DNA from 2 places in the Chitinophaga sp. ARDCPP14 genome. Region 1 is predicted to be linked to the other one. Evidence: riboswitches for the same ligand, from Rfam matches in the RefSeq annotation. Region 1 holds a riboswitch; the other holds the start of a gene.

Evidence for each region. A riboswitch is a leader RNA that binds a small molecule or an ion and turns the genes downstream of it on or off. The one in region 1 is predicted to bind S-adenosylmethionine.
Region 2: linked by a shared signal. The riboswitch ahead of ACLHR0_RS01855 (trans-sulfuration enzyme family protein) and the one ahead of ACLHR0_RS28270 (trans-sulfuration enzyme family protein) in region 1 are both predicted to bind S-adenosylmethionine.

Annotation. Positions count from the first base shown of each region.
Region 1 covers NZ_JBKIXB010000014.1:14,762-26,941, forward strand. The annotation lists gene ACLHR0_RS28220 (pyridoxal phosphate-dependent aminotransferase) at 1-792, shown strand, start outside; gene cbiB (adenosylcobinamide-phosphate synthase CbiB) at 777-1,727, shown strand; gene ACLHR0_RS28230 (SDR family NAD(P)-dependent oxidoreductase) at 1,709-2,563, shown strand; gene ACLHR0_RS28235 (hypothetical protein) at 2,923-3,231, shown strand; gene ACLHR0_RS28240 (DUF6881 domain-containing protein) at 3,235-3,519, shown strand; gene ACLHR0_RS28245 (hypothetical protein) at 3,567-3,782, shown strand; gene ACLHR0_RS28250 (uracil-DNA glycosylase family protein) at 3,801-4,493, opposite strand; gene ACLHR0_RS28255 (ATP-binding protein) at 4,502-6,619, opposite strand; gene ACLHR0_RS28260 (YdcF family protein) at 6,916-8,151, shown strand; gene ACLHR0_RS28265 (NAD-dependent epimerase/dehydratase family protein) at 8,203-9,147, shown strand; SAM riboswitch class I at 9,223-9,336, shown strand; gene ACLHR0_RS28270 (trans-sulfuration enzyme family protein) at 9,488-10,666, shown strand; gene ACLHR0_RS28275 (dicarboxylate/amino acid:cation symporter) at 10,617-11,828, opposite strand; gene ACLHR0_RS28280 (NirD/YgiW/YdeI family stress tolerance protein) at 11,928-12,180, shown strand, end outside.
Region 2 covers NZ_JBKIXB010000001.1:472,985-485,164, forward strand. The annotation lists gene lipA (lipoyl synthase) at 1-460, opposite strand, end outside; gene ACLHR0_RS01840 (hypothetical protein) at 497-1,303, opposite strand; gene ACLHR0_RS01845 (OsmC family protein) at 1,497-1,904, shown strand; gene ACLHR0_RS01850 (DUF2851 family protein) at 2,157-3,440, opposite strand; SAM riboswitch class I at 3,568-3,687, shown strand; gene ACLHR0_RS01855 (trans-sulfuration enzyme family protein) at 3,873-5,051, shown strand; gene ACLHR0_RS01860 (homoserine dehydrogenase) at 5,148-6,329, shown strand; gene ACLHR0_RS01865 (Maf family protein) at 6,392-6,961, opposite strand; partial or broken gene ACLHR0_RS01870 (geranylgeranylglycerol-phosphate geranylgeranyltransferase) at 6,964-7,908, opposite strand; gene ACLHR0_RS01875 (KdsC family phosphatase) at 7,919-8,440, opposite strand; gene ACLHR0_RS01880 (Rossmann-like and DUF2520 domain-containing protein) at 8,484-9,248, opposite strand; gene topA (type I DNA topoisomerase) at 9,473-11,821, shown strand; gene ACLHR0_RS01890 (transglutaminase-like domain-containing protein) at 11,949-12,180, shown strand, end outside.

The DNA.
Region 1 (12,180 bases):
GAGGCCATTTACCTGGTGGCACAGGCATTTACAGGCGCCACTACCACGGTGGTAGTGCCTACTTTTTCGGAGTATGCAGATGCGTGTAAGCTGTATGGGCACCAGGTGCTGTACCTGCAATGGGATAAGCTCACACCGGGTACCGTGTTCAGCAGCGACCTGGTATTTATCTGCAATCCTAACAATCCTACAGGGCAGGCATTGGATGAAACAGCCCTGCAACAACTCATCGCCCATAATAAGCATACGGTGTTCATCATTGACGAAGCCTATATACAGTTTACACTAAATGCCGCTACCATGCTGCCGTTCCTGCACCGGTTACCAAATGTGCTGGTGCTGAGATCCATGACTAAAACCTGTTGTATCCCGGGCTTACGGCTGGGGTATATGGCAGGAAGGAAACAACTGCTGGACCGTGTCAGGGCTTTCCGGATGCCATGGTCGGTGAATAGCCTGGCACTGGATGCCGGCTATTATATCGTGGAACACCCGGAGCAGTTTACCATTGCGACCGACAGCCTGTTGCAGGAAACTTTTCATTTGTGGGAGAGTATCCGTAAGATGCCCGAGTACAAAGTATATGCATCGCATACGCATTATTTTTTGTTTGAAACATTAACCGGTACCGCCGCTACATTGAAAGCATGGCTGATGGAGAAGTATGGCCTGCTGATCCGGGATGCTTCCAATTTCTACGGACTGGAAGCCGGGCATTGCCGGGTTGCCTGCCGCAATGCCGCTGACAATCAATTACTGACTACTGCTTTGCGCCAATGGACCCTGTATTAAAATTCGTATTGCCGCTACTGTTAGGGTATATCGCCGACCTGCTGCTGGGAGATCCCCGCAGTTGGCCGCATCCTGTGAAAGTTTATGGCTGGCTGATCAGCCGGGGCACACGCTGGCTGAACAGGGGAGGCGCCCGGTTCTGGAAGGGGGCCTTGCTCACGGTTACCTTGTGCGTAGCAGTATATATAAGTTTTTATTTTACGCTTATAGTACTATCGGGGTGGCCGGTAGTGTACTATGGATTCAGTGCAGTGTTTGTTTTTTTCGCGCTGGCTAACAAAAGCCTGCTACAGGAAGGCAAAGAAGTATTTGCAGCTTTACACCACGAAGGAGTGGAGGCCGGCCGCAGGCGGTTGTCGTGGATAGTTGGAAGGGATACCGGTCATCTTTCACCTGATCAGATCCGCATCGCGGTATTTGAATCGATGTCTGAGAACCTGAGCGATGGGGTAGTAGCGCCGCTGTTTTTTTACGCTGTACTGGGGCTGCCCGGCATGATGTTGTATAAAATGATTAATACCCTGGATTCCATGATAGGCTATAAGAACAAGGAATACCTGTATTTTGGACGCTTCGCTGCGCGCCTGGATGATGTAGCCAATTTTATCCCGGCCCGTATCACGGCGCTGCTGATGATCCTCCTGTATGGCAGCAGCCGTGCCTGGCATTTTATGATTAAATACGGACCGGCACACAGCAGCCCCAATTCAGGATATCCGGAAGCTGCACTGGCAGGTATCCTGGATTGCCGCTTCGGTGGTCCCAACCTCTACCAGGGAGTAGTGGTAAATAAACCTTACATCGGTGAAAATGAACGCAGTATTGAACATGGAGAATTCAGCAAGGTAATGTACCTTAATCAGGCAGTTACTTTCGTGATGATCATCAGCATTATTGCAGTAAAATATTATTTTATATGGACAGCACAGCGGTAAACCCCGGACAGGAAAGAAACGAAAGGATCAGTATTTTAAGCTGTGGCTGGCTGGGAAAGCCCCTGGCACTGCACCTGCAAGCCGCAGGTTATTCCGTAAAAGGAGCCCGCACCAGCATGGCAGGCGTACAGGAGCTGCAGGCCCTTGGCCTGGAAGCGTATACGGTGGTATTGTCTGAAGACGTGCTGACCGGCCCCGATGCCTTCTGGGATGCCGACATACTGATCGTAAATATCCCGCCGCGGAAAGAAAGAGGCAAAGATGCACATGTATCAGAAATAGCGCTGTTGCGCAGTTTTATAGCCACAACGCCCATCAGCAAAGTTATCTTTGTGAGCTCCACTTCTGTATATAAAGACATCAACGGCCTGGTAACAGAAGAAAATGAAGAAATCCCTGACACGCCCAACGGGATGGCGCTGCGGGAAGCCGAAAGCCTCCTGCTGGAGTCAGACGCATTTGATACCACCGTATTGCGCTTCGGCGGGCTCATTGGCTACGACCGGCTGCCGGATCAGCGCCGGATCATGGAAGGCCGGAAAGCCAACGGCCAGCCCATGAATGTAATCCACCGCGACGACTGCATCGGTATTATCCGGCAGGTGATAGAAAAGAAGATGTGGGGAGAAGTATTCAACGCCTGCGCCAGCGGACACCCGCAACGCAGCCATTATTACAAGGCAGCTGCGCAATACCTCGGCATCCAGATGCCACGCAGATTACCCGCCGAAGAGGAACCCTATAAAATTGTAGGTTCCAGTAAACTGAGAAACGTGCTGGGATATAGTTTTCTGTATGATGATCCGCTACAGGTGTTTAATAATATCAATGTTTAAGGTACCAACACCTGTCCATCCGGGGGCAAAATGAGACATAGTGCATGGGGAGTGCATGGGGAGTGCATTGGAAGTGCATTGGAAGTGCATTGGAAGTGCATTAGGAGTCCATGCTGACAGCATTAATACCGCATGGTTTATCCAAGGTATACGCAGGTTTGAAGCATGGCAGAAGTATCCCGGAAGTAACACATATATAAGCATTCTCCATACCTCCCCGCCGGAGGGCGCATCCCCGCCTTGTAAAAAAAATTGTTTACATGTGTTAAATTCACTATATTGTAGTAGTACCTGCTTTATGCCAACAGGAGGTACCGCTCAACTATAAAATATTATTCAACCTAAACCTGATCAAAACCGTGAATCTGCTGCTCCTTAGCCTTTTGTTTGCCCTGGCATTATGGGCGATGATCTCCATGTACAGGAGTCGTAATCGCAAAAAGGCCGAATTGCTTTTACCTGTAAGATCTGCGAGTATCATAAAAATTCATAGTTACAAGTCTTTCGGTATCATTGCTACCATCCGCTTTAAATACGACCTGACCCCTCAGATTGGCGACCGGTTGCATGAAGAAGGCAATATCTACCAGATCACCGGCGTGGTAACGCCCGATCCGGTACAGGAACAACCCAAAGATACCTGGGATTGCCGTCTTGTAAAAATCTAAAAAATGGAGTATCTCAAAGTATCTTGGCTTCATCATTTTGAAGACGAACCGGTATACCTATACAGCGAGATAGATTCGCAGCGTTTCGAAAACAGGAAAATTGAAATCTACCCGGATGGAAGCTTCGGCATCGCCTGCAGCAATTTTCATTTCGGCGGCACCGCCTTATCCGATCAGGTGATGCCCGGCCTGGAAGAAATCATGGAAGACAGGCAATTTATTCCTGAACTAATTTCCAAGGCAGAATTTGAACTGATCTGGAATCAATATTTTTATTTTTTGTCCTGACATAGCTGGTCCGTGGTTTGCGTAAGTTCTTTAGAAAAAAGAATCTTATGAACGCATTTATGATTAAAACTTCCGGAGGCCGCTTTTACGTAAAACCCTCTTCAGCTGAACGCTTTCTGGTAGACGTAGACGGAGAAGAGGTAATGATGGAGAAAGACGAAGACGGATATGTACGTGCACCGGGCGCTACAGACAATGGCCGTCGTTTAAACATGGGACTGCTGAACAACATTGCAGACCAGATCGCGGTTCAGACGGCGTAAAAATTCCACAGATTGGGGTTACGGGTGTTCCTCAAAACCTGTAAGGTATTTGTCGATATACTGCGACTTCGTTTTGGATTTGTACTGCATAACAAAGCGCGGATGTTCCAGCGGGACAATCGCCCTGAAAAATTTCTCCTTTTCATTTAATGCCTGCAGGAACGCGGCATTCTTCCCTGTCCCCATACAATAGCATACCTCACGACTGATATTCCACTGCAATTGCGCTTTTAAACTGCTCACAATAAAAGGATAGGCGGCTTTTGTTAAAGCGGCGCTGTCGTAGTAATTGTAATTTATTTCCTTCCCGCCAGGTTGAAGGGAGGTAAATCCGAGCGGACAAACAGAGCTGATATAAAACTGCTGGTAAAACTTTTTCACCCCGCCATAGGCGTCTATTACATCATATACAAATACAGAGGAGGGCTCGTGCGTTTTAAGCCCGGTAATTTCAATGCCGCACTTGTCCCACATACGTTTAGTATCCGTAAAAGGTACGCCGGTAGATCCCGATCCCAGCCGGCCGGGGTTAATGCCCAGGATCAGTTGGCGTGGCTGTTTGTCGTTATAAAATTTTTTATAGAACTGTGTCATGATATCCATGATATCGGGGCCTTCCCGGAAAGGGTTCATCACACGTATACCTGCGGGCAACTTGCCCGGGAAATGCAGCTGGCTGTTGAAGCTAATGATCTGATCGGCGATAGTCATTCCGCAATTTACGCCATTTGATGATGCCTGGTAATTTTTTCCAGGATGTCTTCTTCGCGGTAAGGCTTCATGATGTAATCATTTAAACCTGAACGAAGATACAGCTCAATATCATCGTCCATAACATTACCGGTAATGGCAATAATGGTTACGGAGGCTTTCTTCTTGTCAGGTAATTCCCGGATCATATTGGTCAGCATCAGTCCATCAATGCCGGGGAGGTCAATGTCGGTCAGTACAAAATCGAATGCTTCACGATGGTATACTTCCAGTGCTTCTTCTGCTGAAGAAACAATCAGGTAAGAAGCCTGCATTCTGTCCAGCATCAGGGCCAGCAGTTTCTGGTTGAGGATACTGTCCTCTACTACCAGTAACCGGATACCCGCCGGAATAGTTGCGTTTGTAGATGTATTATTCACCGGGACAATAATTTTTTTGGTAACAGGTGATGGGGTCATCAGCTTATACCTGATTTCAAAATAAAAAGTGGAGCCCTTTCCTGCGAGGCTTTCCACATGTATCTTTCCGTTGTGCAGGTCGATGATCTTCTTGGAAATATGTAATCCCAATCCGCTTCCCTTATGATAATGGTTATTTCCCTGGGAAAAGGCCTCGAAAACTAAAGGTAGTTCTTTATGCGAAATACCTACACCCGTATCTTTTACGCTTACCTGTAATAAGTTGTTGTCACGTATATGCGCGGTTACCGTAATACCGCCCTTTTCTGTGAACTTAATGGCATTGGCTACCAGGTTAATCAACACCTGTTTCAGGCGGAAGGCATCGCCCACCACAATTAAAGTGCTGGGGAAGTAGATGTTTACCTCCAGCGTGAGCGACTTCATGGCTGCCTGTATGGCCAGCGTATTGCATACTTCTTCAATAGCGGTACGGGGAGCAAACTTCTCTTCTCTTAATATGGGTTCTGCAGATTCCATCCGCGTGTAGTCGAGTACGTTATTCACCACCTGTAGCAGCATTTCTGCAGAGTGACGTATAGCCGCCACCGTTTCGGGCGTTGTATCGCGTTCCAGCAGGTGCGTATAGCCGAGCACCGACTGTACCGGTGTGCGTATTTCATGACTGATCGTCGCTGCAAAGTCGCTTTTCTGTTGTGCAAACTTTTCAGCCTGTTGCTTGGCTCTTAGCAACGCCAGGTCGTAGCGGTATAAACGGACAATACCATATATAATAATCGCTGCCAGTAACAGGATGAGCGGAATCTCCCAGTAGTTGTGCTTATCCAGCTTGTAGAGGGAATGATCGATATCGTGACCCAATTGCAGCCGCCGCTTATCGGTTTCCGCCACGATGTCCTGTTTCAGGTTCGCCATGAGGTGAAGCAATTCAGAGAACAGCCGCTCGTTGGCAATAACGAGGGCGTATTCTTTTTGCTTCAGGTTATTATGACTTTCGGTGGCATCTTTTATAAACTTATTATAGGCGGCCTGGATCTTTGACAGCTGATCTTTTGAAAAGGCTTTGCCATCCTTTGGTGTGTCGTATTGAACGATTTTCACCTGCTGGCTGGTTTGCTGTACCTGCGATTTATTGCTGATCGCATCTTTGATGCGGCCCAGTAGTTTCTTGCGGCCCTTTGCAGTGGCCGTTTCCGTAGTTATAATCGTGTCGGCCTTTATGTTGGGCGCCGGTATTTTAATATTACTCAACTGCTGCAGGGGGAGGGGGTGGGTGGCAGTGTCCCATACCTGCGATAGCTGCAGCAATGAATCTACGTATAGGCGTGTCTGTAGGTACAGCTGCGACTTCTTTACTTTATCCGCCAGCAGCGCATGCATCTGCTTTTCATTTTTAGCGGAGCTCACGGCGCTGTCCAGGTGCGCAGTAATGCTGCTCAACTGGCCCACATAAGCATTCAGGTAATGCTTGTCGTAAGTGAGCGTATATACACGGAAGTTATTGTCTGCTGCGTACAACAGTTGCACTGCCTGGTCAATATGACCTACATCAGTTTTAGTAGCTATCAGGTCTTTAACAACAATGCTTAACTGTGCTGACTCTTTTTTTCTTAAAGAGATAATCATGAAAAAGGTCATCAAAACAATCACCATTATCGTTAGCACAGCATAACGTACAAAGGTCTTTTTTTCGTGGGTTGTATACATTGTTACATATGATTGGGACGTCGGCGTGGTGGCAAAACCGCGACGAAAATAATGATTTTACGTTCCCTAACTAATAGATAATCAATGAAAAACTAAAAGAATAGGTATGTATTTTCTGCTGAGTTTCCTATGTATAATTATATTTAATACATTATATATTTTTACCTATTAAAACTTTCATATGGGTGCAAACTTTAAGGTTTTAATATTGGTATATAAAATATGTATTATATTTTAGGGAGAAGATAAAGTTCCCTTTTCCTTTTGTATTATTGTTGCTGTAATACCTGCTTTTGATGAAAAACTGTTTTCTTACCGGTCTGTTACTCCTCGTATGCTTGCCTTTTGTTTTTGGTCAACCTGTTTCACCGGACCCGCATTACAAATTTTACAAAGGAACCAGTGCCCTGCAGGACAGGATCTTTTACCTGTTTACATTGCTGGAGCGTGTGCCTGGTGTGACGCAGCTGATAAATAAGGATAGCACCCTTACCGCATTGCGGGATGAATACACACAGCGTATAACCCATCCCGTGAGTAGCGGTGATTTTACCGCTCCGTTGCAGTTTGCCGGCAGCACCATCAGTGAAGTGAGCAGCGCTTTTATTACTTTATTACAGCAACATCCAAAGGAAATGGAACAACTGGTAAGTGAAATGCGCAGCAGTGGCTTATTCCAGTTGTATGCCGGGAAAACGGACCCGGTATTGCTCTCCCTTGCCTGGAAGGATGCCGCCGATGGCGTGAACTATATCCTCAATGCCTATACGAACGGAAAAGGACTCCGCTACCCGGTGATTGATTCGGCCACTTATTACGTGATGTCGCCTGCCTATAAGGCAATGGTACAACGTGTAATTGAAGATGCGGGGAAAAAGAAGCCGGACTTGTTTTTCCAGCCGTCGCTGCACGTGGCCCTGGAATTACTGACGCTGAACCGCCGCGATGAAGCCGTGCGTTATGAACCATTATCTGATACCAACCGGGATGCGTATAAACAAATAAAGAAAACAGACTGGAACAAATATCCGTACTCCGCCATGCTTATCCTGGGCGCAAGCCCGGTAGCAAAGGAGGCCATCAGTGAAACCGGTAAAAGCCGCTGCCGTACCGGTGCGGAATTATACCGCAAAGGAATGGCGCCCTTTATTATTGTATCCGGTGGTCATGTAAGACCGGTAGGTACCCAATATTCCGAAGCGGTGGAAATGAGGAAATACCTGGTACATGAACTGAAGATCCCTGCGTCGGCGGTGATGGTAGACCCTTATGCCCGCCACACTACCACCAACGTGCGTAATGCCGTGAGGATCGTGTGGCAGAGTGGCATACCGGCCGGTAAAAGAATGATGTGCGTGTCTGATGTGATGCACGTTGCCTACGTGAACAGCCCGATGTTCACCCAACGTTGCACCACAGAGTTAGGATATATGCCTGCGGCAGATATCAAACAGGCCGACCTTTACTTTTTATCATTCCTGCCGGATCTGCGGTCGCTGCAGGTAAATGTGTTTGATCCATTGGACCCCTGAAATAAAATATCTCATCCATTTATTCGTCTACTTTATAAACACATCCTTATTATGTCTGATTCATCTATCCAGCCCTTATATACAATCCTCGGTGCAGGAGGTATTATTGCTAACGAACTGGCAGCCGAACTGGTGCGTCATCAGAAACGGGTACGCCTCGTAAGCCGGTCGCCAAAATCCATTGAAGGCATCACCGACCTGGTGCCGGCCGATATTACCGATGCCGCTCAAACAAAGAACGCCGTAAAAGGTAGTGCCATCGTATTTCTTACAGCCGGTCTCCAATATAATATCAAAGTATGGTCTGATGCATGGCCAAAGATCATGACCAATGTAATTAATGCCTGCAAGGAAGCCGGTGCGAAGCTCATTTTCTTCGACAACGTATATTCTTACGGGTTAGTAAACGGACCTATGAAAGAAGATACGCCGTATCATCCCTCCAGTAAGAAAGGAACGATCCGTGCGGCCATTGCAGCCCAGTTAATGAACGAGGTAAAGGCCGGTGGCCTTACGGCTACCATTGCAAGGGCGGCCGACTTCTACGGACCCGGCGCAGATAAAACCGGCTTCCTGAACCTGCTGATCATCGATAAGTTCCGGAAGAACAGCAATGCCATGTGGCTTGGAAAAGACGATCAGACACATAGCTATACCTTTACGCCGGATGCTGCCAAAGGATTGTACCTTCTTTCACAGGACGATAGTTCCTGGAACCAGGTATGGCACCTGCCGACCGCCAACCCGGCGCCGGACGGCAACGGATATATAAATATAATTGCCACCCAGATGGGGGTGAAACCTAAATATATGAAGCTGGGCAGTTTTATGCTGACCCTCTCGGGATTGTTTGACACTACCATCCGGGAAATGAAGGAAATGCTGTACCAGAGTAACTATCCTTATATCTTCGACTCTACAAAGTTTGAACAACACTTTAAGGTGAAACCTACTTCTTATGAAGAAGGAATCCGTTTAACACTGGCACATAAATAATAGTCTACTGATTTAGTAGGAAAATAAATTTGGAAGTTATTTTTTCTGTCTTATCTTTGCACCAGTTCTTTAAATAGCTTATCAAGAAAGGAGGAGGGACATGGCCCGACGATACCTTAGCAACCATCACTGTGCAAACAGTGAAAGGTGCTGCATCCATCCCGGTTTACGGACCAGGAAAGATAAGTCAGATCAATAGTTTTACATGATATTATTCTTACGATAATAGAAAACTCATCTGGCTCCCAGGTGAGTTTTTTTTATGCTCCCACCTTTTTTGATATGCTCATTTAACGGACCTGTTTAACCAATTTTTCATCAAACTAAAAATCAAACAAAGATGAGCACTATCACTGAACTGATCCATTCTATTCCCGTAGATCCGCAAACAGGCGCCATTGCAGTTCCTATTTACCAGACATCTACTTTTGTGCAAACAGCACCCGGTGTAAATAAAGGATACGATTATGCGCGGTCAAATAATCCTACCCGTGAAACCGCAGAAAAGATCATTGCGAAACTGGAAGGCGGCGCTACTGCATCTGCTTTTGCCAGCGGCCTGGCAGCAATCGACGCGGTAATCAAGCTCCTGAAATCAGGCGATGAAATTGTAGCGGTAGATGATATTTACGGCGGCGCTTTCCGGCTGTTTAATAAAGTATATGAGAAGTTTGGTATCAAAGTAAACTATGTAGATACCTCCGATACGCAGGCGGTATTCAACGCCATCACACCGGCCACGCGCCTGATCTGGCTGGAAACGCCCACTAATCCAACGCTGAAGATTTCAGATATTGCGGCTATAGGCCGCATTGCAAAAGCGCATAACTGTTTGTTTTGTGTAGACAATACCTTTGCCTCCCCTGTGCTGCAAAAGCCCTTGCAGCTGGGCGCCGACCTGGTGATCCACAGTGCTACCAAGTACCTGGGCGGCCACAGCGACCTGATTGCGGGCGTGGTAGTGGCTAAAACATTACAACTGGGAGAGGAGATTAAATTTTATCAGAATGCCTGCGGCGCTATTCTTTCCCCGTTCGACAGCTTCCTGCTGATACGTGGTATTGAAACATTGCACTTGCGTATTAAGCAACATGGTATTAATGCGCAGGCCCTGGCGGAATACCTGGAAAAACACCCGGCAGTAGAAAAAGTGTTTTACCCGGGATTGCCATCGCATCCGGGCCACGAGCTGGCAAAGCAGCAGAGTAAAGGGTTTGGAGGAATTATATCTTTTACCTTGAAAGATGACAGGGCCGAAGCGGCAACTGCGTTTGTTACTGCTACGCATTACTTTAAACTGGCAGAAAGCCTGGGAGGCATCAAAAGTTTATTGTGTCATCCTGCGGCCATGACCCATAAATCCATTCCCGCAGAAAAGAGAAGAGCGGCAGGCGTAAGCGATAGCCTGATCCGTTTATCAGTAGGACTTGAAGAAACCGCTGATCTGCTGGCCGACCTGGAGCAGGCGTTTACGAAACTGCCGGCGCCCGCCCCCGCAGAAAACGTGTTGTCAGCATAGCAGCAACATTGTCGCCCGTCGCATTGAGGATTGTAGCCAGCGGATCTACCAGCGTGCCTATAATCATCAGCGGCGGGAGCGCTTCTATGGGAAACCCGTAGATGCTCATCACCAGCAGTTCGCCAATATAGCCGCCATTAGGAATACCGCCTTCCACAATGCTGGCTATAACGGTAACGCCTAGTGCCATTAAAATGATGGGGACGCTGTCGAAGCCCTTTCCGAACATGGCAAACACCACGGCCATTTTTATGATGGAAGAAATGCTGGAGCCATCTTTATGCAGGGTAGCGCCCAATGGCACTACCACGTTGCCGATATCGCGTGGAACGCCCATCCGCTCTACTGCCTGGAGATTAGCCGGAATAGTGGCAATACTGCTGCCGGTACCAACCGCGGTAAGGGTGGGTACAATATTGTTCTTCCAGAAAATTTTTATACCCGGTATACCACCGGCAACAAATGCGTACGCGCTGAAGCCAACAATAAAATATACAACGCCAAAGCCATAGTAAATACCGAGGGAGTGTGCATAGGTACCAAATAGTTGCGGCCCTACAGTGCCCACCTGGTAAGCGAAGTAGGCGCCCAGCCCGATAGGGCCCAATTTCATGATAAGCGTAAGGATATCTTTCATCACCTCGTTGCCCGACTGCAGAAATCCGCGGAAAGCAGCGCCTTTCTCTCCCGTACGCATGGCTGCCAAACCTACCAGGCCGGAGAAAATCAGGAACGGCAGCATATTTTTACGCGACAGCAGCTCATAAAATTCATTCACAGTGAGGAGCCGTACTGCCTGCTCGCCCCAGTTGCCCGGCTGTTCCAGGTTCACATCTTTTGTAAGCGTTACCTGCTGGTGGATGGGAAATATCCATACGGCCACAATAGTAAGAAAGGCGGAGATGAGAACGGTGCAAAGGAATACCAGCGACATCACACCGAGAATACGGCCCAGCTTATGCCCCGCCTCTATATTGGCAATGGCGGACGAGATCGCAAAAAATACCAGTGGTATGATGGCTGTAAACAGCAGGTTCAGAAATACATCGCCCAGTGGTTTGATAACGGCTACACGCTCACCCAATATAAGCCCGGCAATACTGCCGGCAATGATGCCTGCCAGTAACCAGAACATACTACTGTACGTTTTGAGGAATCCCATACCTGAAGTTTATGATTTACAAGATAACCAAATGTATCTGTTCGGTGAACAATCTGCCATGATTATTGTTTATGGTGTTAGCGAACCAATATAATTATCATGAAAAGCTGGATGCTATGTTTGTTGCTTCCCCTGTTCGCTCTGCAGGAACGAACTTACACCATCGGAGAGGTGATGCGCAATGCCCGGCAACTGCACAACGACAGCATCGCTGTTAAGGTGACCGGTTACATCACCAAAAAGCTGCGTGGCAATAATTATCTTTTTGAAGACCGTACCGCCGAAATCCAGGTGGACATAGACCCGAAGTTCCTCCCGCAACGGCCGTTCAGCGACCGGGAAGTGATCACTA
Region 2 (12,180 bases), on a different contig from region 1:
CGCGGAAGTCCGGGATAAGGGTTTCCATGGTGGTTTCCGGGTTCAATGCCCTTACGGCATTGATGGTGTTGGCCCAGATAATGGAACCGCCATCTTTCAGTTCATCCCTGTCCACAGAGGTGATAACGGCATGTTTTACTTTCATCAGGTAAATGGCTTCGGCCACACGCTGTGGTTCATCAAAATCCACTGCCTCCGGCCGACCGGTGGCTACGGCGCAAAAACCGCAGCTACGGGTACAGATATTTCCCAGGATCATGAAAGTAGCGGTACCGGCTCCCCAGCACTCGCCCATATTAGGGCAGTTACCACTTTCGCAGATCGTATGTAATTTATGGGTATCTACCAGGTTTCTAACCTGTTTATAATTCTCGCCTATGGGTAATTTAACGCGCAGCCAGTCTGGCTTTTTTACTCTTGTTGTAGCCGGTTCGGCGGCTATTACGGGTAGTTCTTGCATCGCTTATTCCTTTCTTTAGAAGAGCAAAGTTAATACTTATCTCTTATTCCAGCGCTTCCCGAATTGGATGCTGATATATGCATTAAAAAAGAACTGTTTATTTGGGTCAACGCCATCCACTATCACCATAATAGGGATCTTTTTTGTGTAATATTCAGCATTTACCCCTACTTCCAGGGCGCTCACCACCTCGTTAAAATGGGCCCAGTCGAACCGCATGCCCAATTTGGCATGTAAACCCGGTACCACACTGAGGTTATTCCAGCCCTTACCAAAGCCGCCGGCGCCATTGATCTGTTCCTTATGCAGGAAAAGGTCTGCCGTTTCCGGGCTGTATTTGATATCCACATTCTCGCCGTTTTCGTCCTGTACGTTCAGGTAATAAGGTTTCAACAGCCCCAGGGATACGCCTCCGTAATAGATGGCGTCTACTTCTACCCCGTTTTTATTGGCTTTGCCACCGATCAGATACCGCTGACCCACGCCCAGCTTAGCCTGGTAGAAATTATTCTGTTTACCGTATATAAATGGACGCTGGGTAAAGGCATAACCGCTGTTGTTCTTTACTTCCTTGTGACTTTTCTTCTCTCCAAACTCAAACTGGAAATAATTCACCTTTTTCCTGGTTTTCCGGTATCCCAGTTCCGCAAAGCCGGACCAGCCGTCGGTATTCAGCCGGGCACCCGCGGAAAAGTCGCGCTGGAAAACGTTTTCCCCTTCTTCCTGTTCACGGAAAATGGAGATCTTCTTCAGCTTACGCTGTTCCTTGTCGCTCTTCTTATTAGTGCTTTGCTGCTGCCGTGAGGTGGATTGCGCAAACAAGCCGCCGGATATTGTTGCCAAAAACAGGATTAAGTATATTTTTTTCACAGTGGGCTATTGTTATAATAATTAAACGCTTGAACAAAGGTATTGTTATGTATATATTACAAACGTAGCTAATTTTTTTTTAGTTTACCAGGGCCTTCACTGCCAGGGAATACACTTATAATAAAAATACATTTAATTTTACGGATTGATCATTTAAAAAGATATCATGCAAACAGCATCTATTATCTATACCGGCGAACTTCGTACAACCGCCACCCACCTGCAATCAGGCACTGTTATCGAAACAGATGCCCCTGTTGATAACCGTGGTAAAGGAGAAAGATTTTCCCCGACCGACCTGGTGGCTACCGCCCTCGGTTCCTGCATGCTCAGCATCATGGGCATTAAGGCGCTGGATAATAACTGGGCTATTGAAGGCACCAAAGTAAGCGTTCAGAAAATAATGGGCTCAGATCCCCGCCGCATTACCGGCGTAACCATCGTATTCGACTTCCCCGCCGGCCATGGCTTCGGTGAAAAGGAAAGAACCATCCTGGAAAGAGCTGCCCTCACCTGCCCGGTGGCCAAGAGCGTGCACCCGGATATTGTGCAGGACGTAACCTTTAACTGGTAAAGCGGAGAATCGCCTTCGGCGATTGTAAATTGTCTTGGAGCAGGATTACGCTGATTATACTGATTGGCTTGATTTTTACTTTTAGATTTTAAAAAGATTAAAGGGAGATAGAAACGGATATACCCGCTTTTATCTCCCTTCATCTTTTTAAAATCCAAAAAAATCCAAAAAGTAAAAATCAAGCCAATCAGTATAATCAGCGTAATCCTGCTCCAAGACAATTTCCGCATCGCCGAAGGCGAGGCGCCCTCCTCACACCCCCGCGATGATCTTCGCTCCTATGGCGCAATGCAGGCACTTCTTCTCGTCGCAGTAGTGTTGCTTCAGCTGCAACAGGGCTTGCGATTCCATAGCGCTTTCCTGGGTTACGCCCAGCCGGCTCCAGCTGTTGGTGATGTGGTTCTTTTCCGGCGGCAGCTGTTGCAGGAAATGCAACGCTTTTTCCTGGTAATATTTCCCGTTCTTATCCTGTCCGTACAGGAACAGCAATGGCAATACCGTGTTGATCAGGATGCCCTGCACCGCCTGTTTTCCCGGCCGTTGTGTGCGGGCCACGGAGTGTCCGAAGCGGTAGTGCGTATGCCAGTACGCCGACGGCTGTACGAAGAACAGCTGTTCCAGCGCTGTTACGTCGGGGGCTTCCAGTATGCGGGAAAACAGGTGGGGAGATTGCTGCAAAAGCGCCGCAAAAGTGGCCAGCCGCATGGTAGGAAAGGCGGCAGGCCGCATCCGCAGCCAGTTCCATTGGTGAGCGGCCATAGGGCTTAGCCGGAACTTGTGTTGCAGGTGCCCGTAAACATCCTGTAACTGCAACGCATATCCGTCTGTTTGGGGCGCTTCCAGCATACCTGCCTGGCCAAACAGCAGGGCCTCCAGCTGAAGCAACAGGTGCCGGTACCGCATCAGCATTTTGTAGGGCAGCGACTGTGCCACCTGCAGGAATGGTAAGGTATTTACGGGCGTGCCATAACTTTGCGCTACCGCCCAGTAACACACCTCTTCCCAGTTGTAGCGATTATGCTGCAGCCAGGCCCGCAGGCTGCCGATCTTACGTTCCCAGCGCTCTGCCAGCAAGCGTTCCTTCCAGCTGAGCCAGATGAGGGGCGGCACCCGCGCAGCATGCGGGGCACAGGGAACAAAAGGCGACAACCGCCGAAGCTCCTCATACCGCTGCAGGAGCAACTTGGGAATATGCTGTTGCAATTCCAGGCAGGGCGCCTCGCCCATTCCTACGGCGGGCATATCGTGTACAAACACCACATGCAGGATAATTCGCCCGTATTGCGGATTATGCTGGTGCCCATGCCGGAACCAGTCGGATGTACGCAGGTGCAGCTCCACCTGGCCTACCCATAAAGTAGCCCCGATCCTGATTTTTGCGGCCGAAAAATCCGGCCCGCCATTGTGGTTGTGACTACCGGGAAACAAGACCTGTACTGATTCTCCGCCGGTAGTGGTTAGATGATCCTGCTTAAATAGCCGGAATGCCCAGATATGCTGGAACAGCTCTTCTGAGAGCAACGGGTTAACAAACATAAGAGATATGGTTGGGTACAAAATAATATCATCCAAAGGTAATAAAACATCGATTAATAAATAAAATTCAACTCCAATTTGGAAATCTGCTCAAAGTCATATTACCTTTGCGCCAGTTCTTACACATCACTTATCCAGAAAGGCGGAGGGACTTGGCCCTGCGATGCCTTAGCAACCTTTCCTGATTATTATGATCAGGAAAAAGGTGCTAATTCCTGCCCCGGTGCGAATCGGGGAAAGATAAGTTGGCAGAGATAATACTTCACAGAGATATATAACTTTCTAAAGGAGCTCTTCCAACAAACGGGAGAGCTTTTTTTATGCCCCTTCCCCACCCTTTTCATGGATTTGTTGTTGTTTAAGTTGATCTTTAATGATATCGTTGCAGTTGGCAATTGTGCACATTGAACATCATTAAAAATAATTTATAACATGAAAACAGCTACACAACTGATTCATAGCATCCCGGTAGACGAACTGACAGGCGCCATTTCTGTGCCTATCTATCAAACGTCCACCTTTGTGCAGGAATCACCCGGCATCAATAAAGGCTTTGAGTTTTCGCGGGCGAACAACCCCACGAGAAAAGTGCTGGAAGACCTTATCTGCAACCTGGAAGAAGGGTTTGCCGGATTTGCGTTTGCCAGCGGTATGTCGGCCATAGATGCGGTGCTGAAGCTGTTAAAGACCGGCGATGAGATCATGGCCGTGGAAGACACCTACGGTGGCATCTTCCAGATCTTTAATCACATGTTTGAACGCTTTGGCATCAAAGTGAATTTTGTAGATACCAGCAACCTCGATAAAGTACTGGCCGCCATCACGCCCAATACAAGGATCATCTGGCTGGAATCCCCTACCAATCCTACTTTGCGCGTATCTGATATTAAATCTATCAGCAAAATTGCTAAACAACATAACATCCTGCTGGCGGTAGACAATACCTTCAGCACACCATTACTGCAACAGCCGCTGACACTGGGCGCCGACCTCGTTATCCACAGCGCTTCCAAATACCTCGCAGGACACTGTGACGTAATTGCCGGCCTCGTAGTCGTAAACTCAAAAACACTGGCAGACCAGATCCGGTATAACCAGAATATTTCCGGCAGTATCCTCAGCCCGTTTGAAGCATGGCTCACCATACGCGGTATTGAAACATTATACCTGCGCCTGGAAAAACAATGCAGCAACGCCAACGCCATCGCCAATTGGCTGGCCACACATCCCGCTGTGGATAAAGTATTTTATCCCGGACTGGCTACTCATAAAAATCATCACATTGCCCGTAAACAACAAAAAAATTACGGCGCACTGGTAAGCTTTTCCCTGAAAAGCGACAATATCAAAAACGCTATACGTATCGTAAACGCCACCAAATTATTTAAGCTGGCAGAAAGCTTTGGCGGCGTGAAAAGCATGCTGGCCCATCCGGCCACCATGACGCATCGTACCATACCGGAAGAATTCCGGAGAAAAACAGGTCTGCAGGACTCCTGCATCCGTTTATCAGTAGGCATCGAAGATGCTGATGACCTGATCAACGACCTGAAACAGGCGCTGGATAAATTAAACCATCCGGCCGGCAAGCAAATTACTGTTTTACAATAGCCGTCAGCGGTTAGCACACCACTTTCAATGTTCAGAACCTGATCATCTCTGTGCAGCGAAAGACTGACCCCTACGGCGGAAAGCTCAAAAAAAAGTATGGAAAACAAGATCATCAATTTAGGCATTTTCGGATTTGGCGTCGTAGGACAAGGACTCTATGAAGTTTTGAACAGAACAAAAGGTATTAATGCACGGATCAAAAAAATCTGTATTAAAGACCCCAATAAATCAAGACCTATCGATAGCAGCTACTTTACGACAGATAAAAACGACATCCTCGAAGATCCTACCATTGACGTAGTAGTGGAACTGATCAACGACACCGAAGCAGCCTTCGAAATAGTAAGCAAAGCACTCCGCAACGGCAAAGCCGTAGTAAGCGCCAGCAAACGTATGATCGCTGAAAACCTGCCCGCACTATACCAGCTGCAGGCAGAAAACAAAGTGCCATTCCTGTATGAAGCGTCCAGCTGTGCGAGTATTCCCATTATCCGCAACCTGGAAGAATATTATGATAACGACCTGCTCAATGCTGTAGAAGGTATCTGTAACGGATCTACGAATTATATTCTTACCAAAATATTTGAAGAGAACCTCAGCTTTGCCACTGCCCTGCAACAGGCACAGGACCTGGGTTTCGCGGAAACAGATCCTACACTTGATATCGAAGGATATGATCCGAAATTTAAAATAGTGATCCTGCTGCTGCACGCATTCGGCACCTTTGTGAAACCGGAAGAAGTGTTCAATTTCGGGATCCATCACCTCAATGATTTTGATATACAATTTGCCAAACAAAGAAATTGTACCATCAAACTGATTGCGCAATGCCGCCGCCAGAACGGTCACGTATTTGCGTATGTGCTGCCACACCTGATCAGGGAACACAACCTGCTTTATGATGTGTATAACGAATACAATGGTATCCTGCTGGAAAGCGCATTCACCGATAAACAATTTTTTGTAGGCAAAGGCGCAGGCGGTACGGCTACCGGCAGCGCGGTATTATCCGATATCTCTGCCCTGTTATACAACTACCGCTACGAATACAAAAAGATCAAACAAAACAATCAGCCCAACTTTACCAACGACGTAAACCTGAAAGTATACCTGCGCTACAAAACACCGGACCAGGTGGACCTGGCAGAGTTCTTCAATATCTCTGAGAAATATGAATCTACTGAATGGCGCTATGTGGTAGGTACTATTAACTTACAAAAACTGAGAGAAGCCGGCTGGCTGAAAAATAAAGATGTGAATATTCTCGTATTGGAATAAAGATAGTAATAAGCAAAAACCAATCATGAAAACGGCGCAGTTCCCTGCGCCGTTCCTCTTGCTTAAAAATTTTCCAGTTCTTCCACTACCCTGCTCACCGGTAGCCCCATTACATTATAGAAGCAACCGTTTATACTGTCTATGCCCACAGCGCCGATCCATTCCTGGATCGCATAAGCCCCGGCTTTATCAAAAGGTTTATACTTATCCACATAATAAGTGATCTGCCCGGTGGTTAACGGCTTGAAATGCACGGCCGTTGTTTTGGAAAAAGCGACTTCTTTTTCTCCCTGTTGAATAATAACGCCGGTGACTACACGATGTTCACGCCCGCTGAGGCGCGACAAAATATCAATGGCATCTTCACGGTCCTTTGGCTTGCCGATAATGTTGTTATCCAGTACCACCACTGTGTCTGCAGCGATAATGATATCGCTGGCCTCACACAGGTGCTGCACAGCGGCCGCTTTCTGCCGGGCAATATGAACCGGGATATCGGGTATGGCCAGCCCGGGAGGAAAAGTTTCTGCGGTTTCTACCACCTTCACCTGGAAAGGGATTCCGGCCTGCTCCAGCAGCTGCTTTCTGCGTGGCGACTGGGAAGCCAGGATAACGGGCGCGCGGTTATACATCTCTATAAATAAAGTTTAAAAAATATCATTGATAAAATACCGGTGAGCATAATTACCTTCACCAGGGAACTCACCTTGTGATAGTGTTCCGGCAGGCTTGCTTTTTTTAATCTCAGGTAGATATAGGCGCAGGGCACCTGCACAAACAGGAACAAATAGCCGATGGCAATATACCAGCCAAGTATCCACACCCGGATTTCCACCAGGAGGATAATAATGATCAATGCCAGCAACAGCGCATTGCAAAAGCGTTTGGCCGCCAGCACTCCCCAGGCAATGGGCAGGGTGCGGCACCCGTCTTTGCTGTCGCCCATCATATCTTCCAGGTCCTTCACAATTTCCCTGACCATAGAAATGAGGAATGCAAATAACGCATACACCCCGATGATCTGGATCAGCTTCCGTCCGGTGGGCGACAAGATGGCTTCAAAGCTATGATAGATCTGTTTTTCGTAAAAACCTACCACCACTACTGCCAGGGCAGTTAGTAATGAAATGACCACATTCCCGATGAGTACCTGTCTTTTAAAAGAAGTGGAGTAAAACCAGAGCAGCAGGGAACAGATTACCTGGGTGAAGCCGAGGTAAAACTGCTCTGTTTTCCAGGCTACCAGGAAACCCAGCGACACGCCGGCCAGGTTAAGCATGGTGTGCCAGGCCATAGCCCAGCGGCGGCTGATAATTTTGTCCAGCACCATTTTATCGGGCTTGTTGACAATATCTATGTTAATATCAAAATAGTCGTTGATGATATAACCCGCAGCTGCTACCAATATAGTAGACAGGCTTAATAAAATAAATTGAGGAACCGGCAGTGACGGCTCTTCGCCGGAGCTGCGTAAAACCGGCTCTACTACGCAATATTGCAGTAAAAACTGGGTTAGGCCAATATATATCAGGTTTGGGTACCTGATCAGTTTAAAAAATGCAGCCCAGAGCTTCATAGTTTTTCTTTTATTATTTCGATGCTATTCCTTCATCCATTAACCAATGTCCATTCAGTTTCAATACTTTTTCCATGACTTCCCTCACGCAACCGTGGCCTCCGGGCAATGGGGACACATACCTGGAAATACTTTTTATTTCGGCTGCCGCATCTGCGGGGCAGGTGGGCAAAGCCACCAGTTGCATAGGCAGATAATCCGGGATATCATCTCCCATATATAATATCTCTTCCCAGCGAAGATCATTTTCAAAAACATAATCCTGCAGCTTCTCCTGCTTATCATGTATGCCGGTGAAAATATCTTTTATACCGAGTCCCTGTAACCTGCTCACCACACTTTCTGATTTTCCCCCGGAGATGATCACCACACGATAACCTTTTTTTACCGCCAGTTGTAAAGCATAACCATCCTTGATGTTCATCCTGCGGGACATTTCACCTCCCGGCAGCAATTGCAGGGTGCCATCGGTGAGTACACCATCTACGTCCAGCACAAAGGTGGTGATAGATTTAAATAAAGCCAATACGTTCATGGGGCCAAAAATAGCCAATTACGCATTAAGAATCGCTTATTCTCTATTTATTATGGAACTGGTAAATGGCGTCAGACATCACCTGGTAAACCAGTTGCAGATAGGGGTCACCGGCCAGCAATTCGCGGTGGAGGCTCATGGTGGTTTCGTCCTGGCGCAGCGCCGGACCGGTTTGTACCGACTCTGGTGCAAACTTCTCCAGCCGGTCGAAAGTTTCCTTTATAATAGGTTGTAACAGGTTAAAGTCCAGCTGTTCTTTTTCACAATAGGCTTTTGCCTGTGCGATCAGGTGATTGGTAAAATTATTACATAATACCGCCGTGAGGTGATATTTCAGCCGTTGTTCCGAGGAAGTAATGGTAACGCTGCCGGAAATACTCTGGGCGAGAGATTGCAGTCGCCGGAGCACCTCGTCGTTGCTGGCCTCCAGCATCACCGGGATGGGCGGATAGCTCTTCACTTCCTTGCGGATCGACTGTAACGGGTATACAACCCCCGTATTAGACGATATCCGGGAGATCGCCGCCAGGGGTACAGCCCCTGCGGTATGCGCCACCATACGCTTCCCTAAGCGAAGCTGGTCGTTCAGTTCGGGGATGGCTGCATCACTTACCGCGAGCAGGTATACGTCTGCGTCCATATTTATATCCTGCAGATCGTCTGTATAATTTGCGTGGAGCATCTCTCCCAGTTCCCTGGCGTGTTCCTTGTTCCGGCTCACCACCTGTTTTACCTGGTGCCCATGAATTTTTAAGAGGTGTCCGAAACAATGCGCAACATTGCCAGTGCCAACGATAACTACATCCATTATAATTAATTTTAAAATAACAAACCGCCGGTATCCGTCTGATTCGTGCTTTCTAATATACGGGTTTTAGCGGGTCCCCGTTTTTTTCATTACATTACAACGTATTTTAACGTTTAAGAGTGCCTTATTTTTTAATTTGATGGTACTTTTATATTATTGCGGAATTCATTGCAGTAATTATTTTATAGAATTTGCGTATTTAGCAGCACAATAAAGAAGCATACATGGCAAAAAATTTAGTTATAGTTGAGTCCCCGGCGAAAGCCAAGACCATAGAAAAAATATTGGGCAAAGACTTCGAAGTCAGGTCCTGCTTCGGTCACATACGTGACCTGGAGAAGGATGACATGGGGATAGACATTGAAAATAACTTCAAGCCTAAGTATGTGATCCCGGAAGATAAGGAAAAGGTGGTGAAAGAGCTGAAGAAGATGGCGAAGGATACCGATGAGGTATGGCTGGCAACGGATGAGGACCGTGAGGGGGAGGCCATTTCCTGGCATCTGTGTGAGGTGTTGAACCTGGACCCAAAGACGACCAAACGTATCGTTTTCCATGAAATCACCAAGCCTGCTATTGAGGCTGCGGTACAACATCCGCGTCACCTGGATATGGACCGTGTAAATGCACAGCAGGCCCGCCGTATCCTGGATCGCATCGTAGGTTTTGAAATTTCCCCGGTACTGTGGCGCAAAATGAGCATGCGCAACTCCCTGTCGGCCGGACGCGTACAATCCGTAGCGGTACGGCTGATTGTAGAAAGGGAAAGAGAGATCAATACCTTTAATTCGGTGAGTACCTTCAAAGTGGAAGCTTATTTCACCGGCAAGGATATTAATGGTAAGAACATTTCCTTCAAGGCAGATGGTCCCGGTAAGTTCAAAACCGCGGAAGATGCGGAGAAATTCCTGGAACAATGTGTTGGAGCGGCTTATACCGTAAAAGACATACAGGTTAAACCAGGTAAGAAATCACCTGCAGCGCCTTTTACCACTTCCACCCTGCAGCAGGAAGCCAGCCGCAAATTAGGCTACAGCGTTTCCAAAACCATGTTGCTGGCTCAGAAGCTGTATGAAAGCGGTAATATCACCTATATGCGTACCGACTCCGTAAACCTGTCGGATACCGCTATCGGTGAAATTGAAAAAGCGATCAAAACCAGTTTCGGTGATAAATACCATCAGCACCGGAAATTTAAAAATAAGAATGAGTCCGCACAGGAAGCGCATGAGGCCATCCGTCCTACCTACATGGAAAACACCACGGTAGATGACAGCGATACCCGCAAACTGTACGAACTGATCTGGAAACGTACTATCGCCAGCCAGATGGCAGATGCGGAACTGGAAAAAACCACCGCCAAGATCGATATCTCTACCAACCACGAAGAGCTGAGCGCCAGCGGGGAAGTATTGAAATTCGACGGCTTCCTGAAAGTATATATGGAGAGCCATGACGATGAGGATGAAACAGAAGAAGAACAGGAAGGCTCTTTACCGCCACTGGCAGTAAAACAGTCGCTGGATCTGAAAGAGATGAAAGCCACTGAAAGATTCTCCCGCCCGGCTCCCCGTTATACGGAAGCCAGCCTGGTAAAGAAACTGGAAGAACTGGGCATTGGCCGTCCGTCTACCTATGCACCTACCATTACCACTATCCAGAAGCGTAACTATGTAGAAAAAAGGGATAAAGAAGGAATAAAAAGAGATTTCCGTATCCTGAGCCTCAAGGACGATAAGATCACTAAACAAACCGATGCGGAAAATACCGGTGCAGAAAAATCAAAATTATTCCCGACCGATCTGGGAATGATTGTGACCGACTTCCTGAACCAGTATTTTAATAATGTAATGGACTACGGTTTTACCGCCAAGATTGAAGGGGAGTTTGATGAAATTGCCAGCGGTAAGAAGGTATGGAACACGATGATCAGCGAATTTTATTCTCCTTTCCACAAAGATGTGGAAAACACCCTGGAAAATGCAGAGCGTGTAAAAGGAGAACGTCCGCTTGGCACCGATGCCGCTACCGGTAAACCCATTGTAGCCCGCATGGGCCGTTATGGCCCGATGATCCAGATAGGCAGTGTGGAAGATGAGGAAAAGCCGCGCTTTGCCAAATTGAAATCTACCCAGAGCATTGAAACCATCACCATGGATGAAGCCATGGAATTGTTTAAATTGCCGCGTAACCTGGGTCAGTTCGAGGACTCCGAGGTTATTGTAAACATTGGCCGTTTTGGTCCGTATGCACAGCACGATAAGAAGTTTTATTCCCTGAAAAAGGAAATGGACCCTTATACGGTGGAACTGGATGAAGTAGCGCCGCTGATTGCGGAGAAACGCACCGCCAAAGACGAACGGACTATCAAGATATTTGAAAAGGAGAAAATTCAGATCCTGAAGGGCCCATATGGTCCTTATATTAAGCAAGGCCTGAAGAACTATAAGATACCGAAGGAGAAAATAGATAACGCAGCTGATCTGACAGTGGAAGATGCCAAAGCGATCATTGAAGACGTTAAAGCAAATCCACCTAAGAAAAAGGCGCCTCCCAGAAAGAAAAAAGCTTAACGCTGTGGTAAGAATATGCTGAAAAATGGGGCAATGATAATAACTGCAGTGTGAATGGTATGCTTATTATTTAATTTGCCGACAGGATCACATTATTTAATGATTACCACATGATCATAATAATGGTATGAACGAAAACAGAGAAATAAACGCTTTGTTCCACCTGTTGGATGATCCGGATCTGGAGGTATTTGATACGGTTGCCAGTAAAATATTACTGTACGGTAAAGATATCATTCCGAACCTGGAGAATTTGTGGGAGAATACAATTGACGAGGCTATTCAGGAAAGGATAGAACTGCTCATTCACCGGGTACATTACCAGGATTTGCAGGCGGCGTTGCGTGTATGGGGGCTTT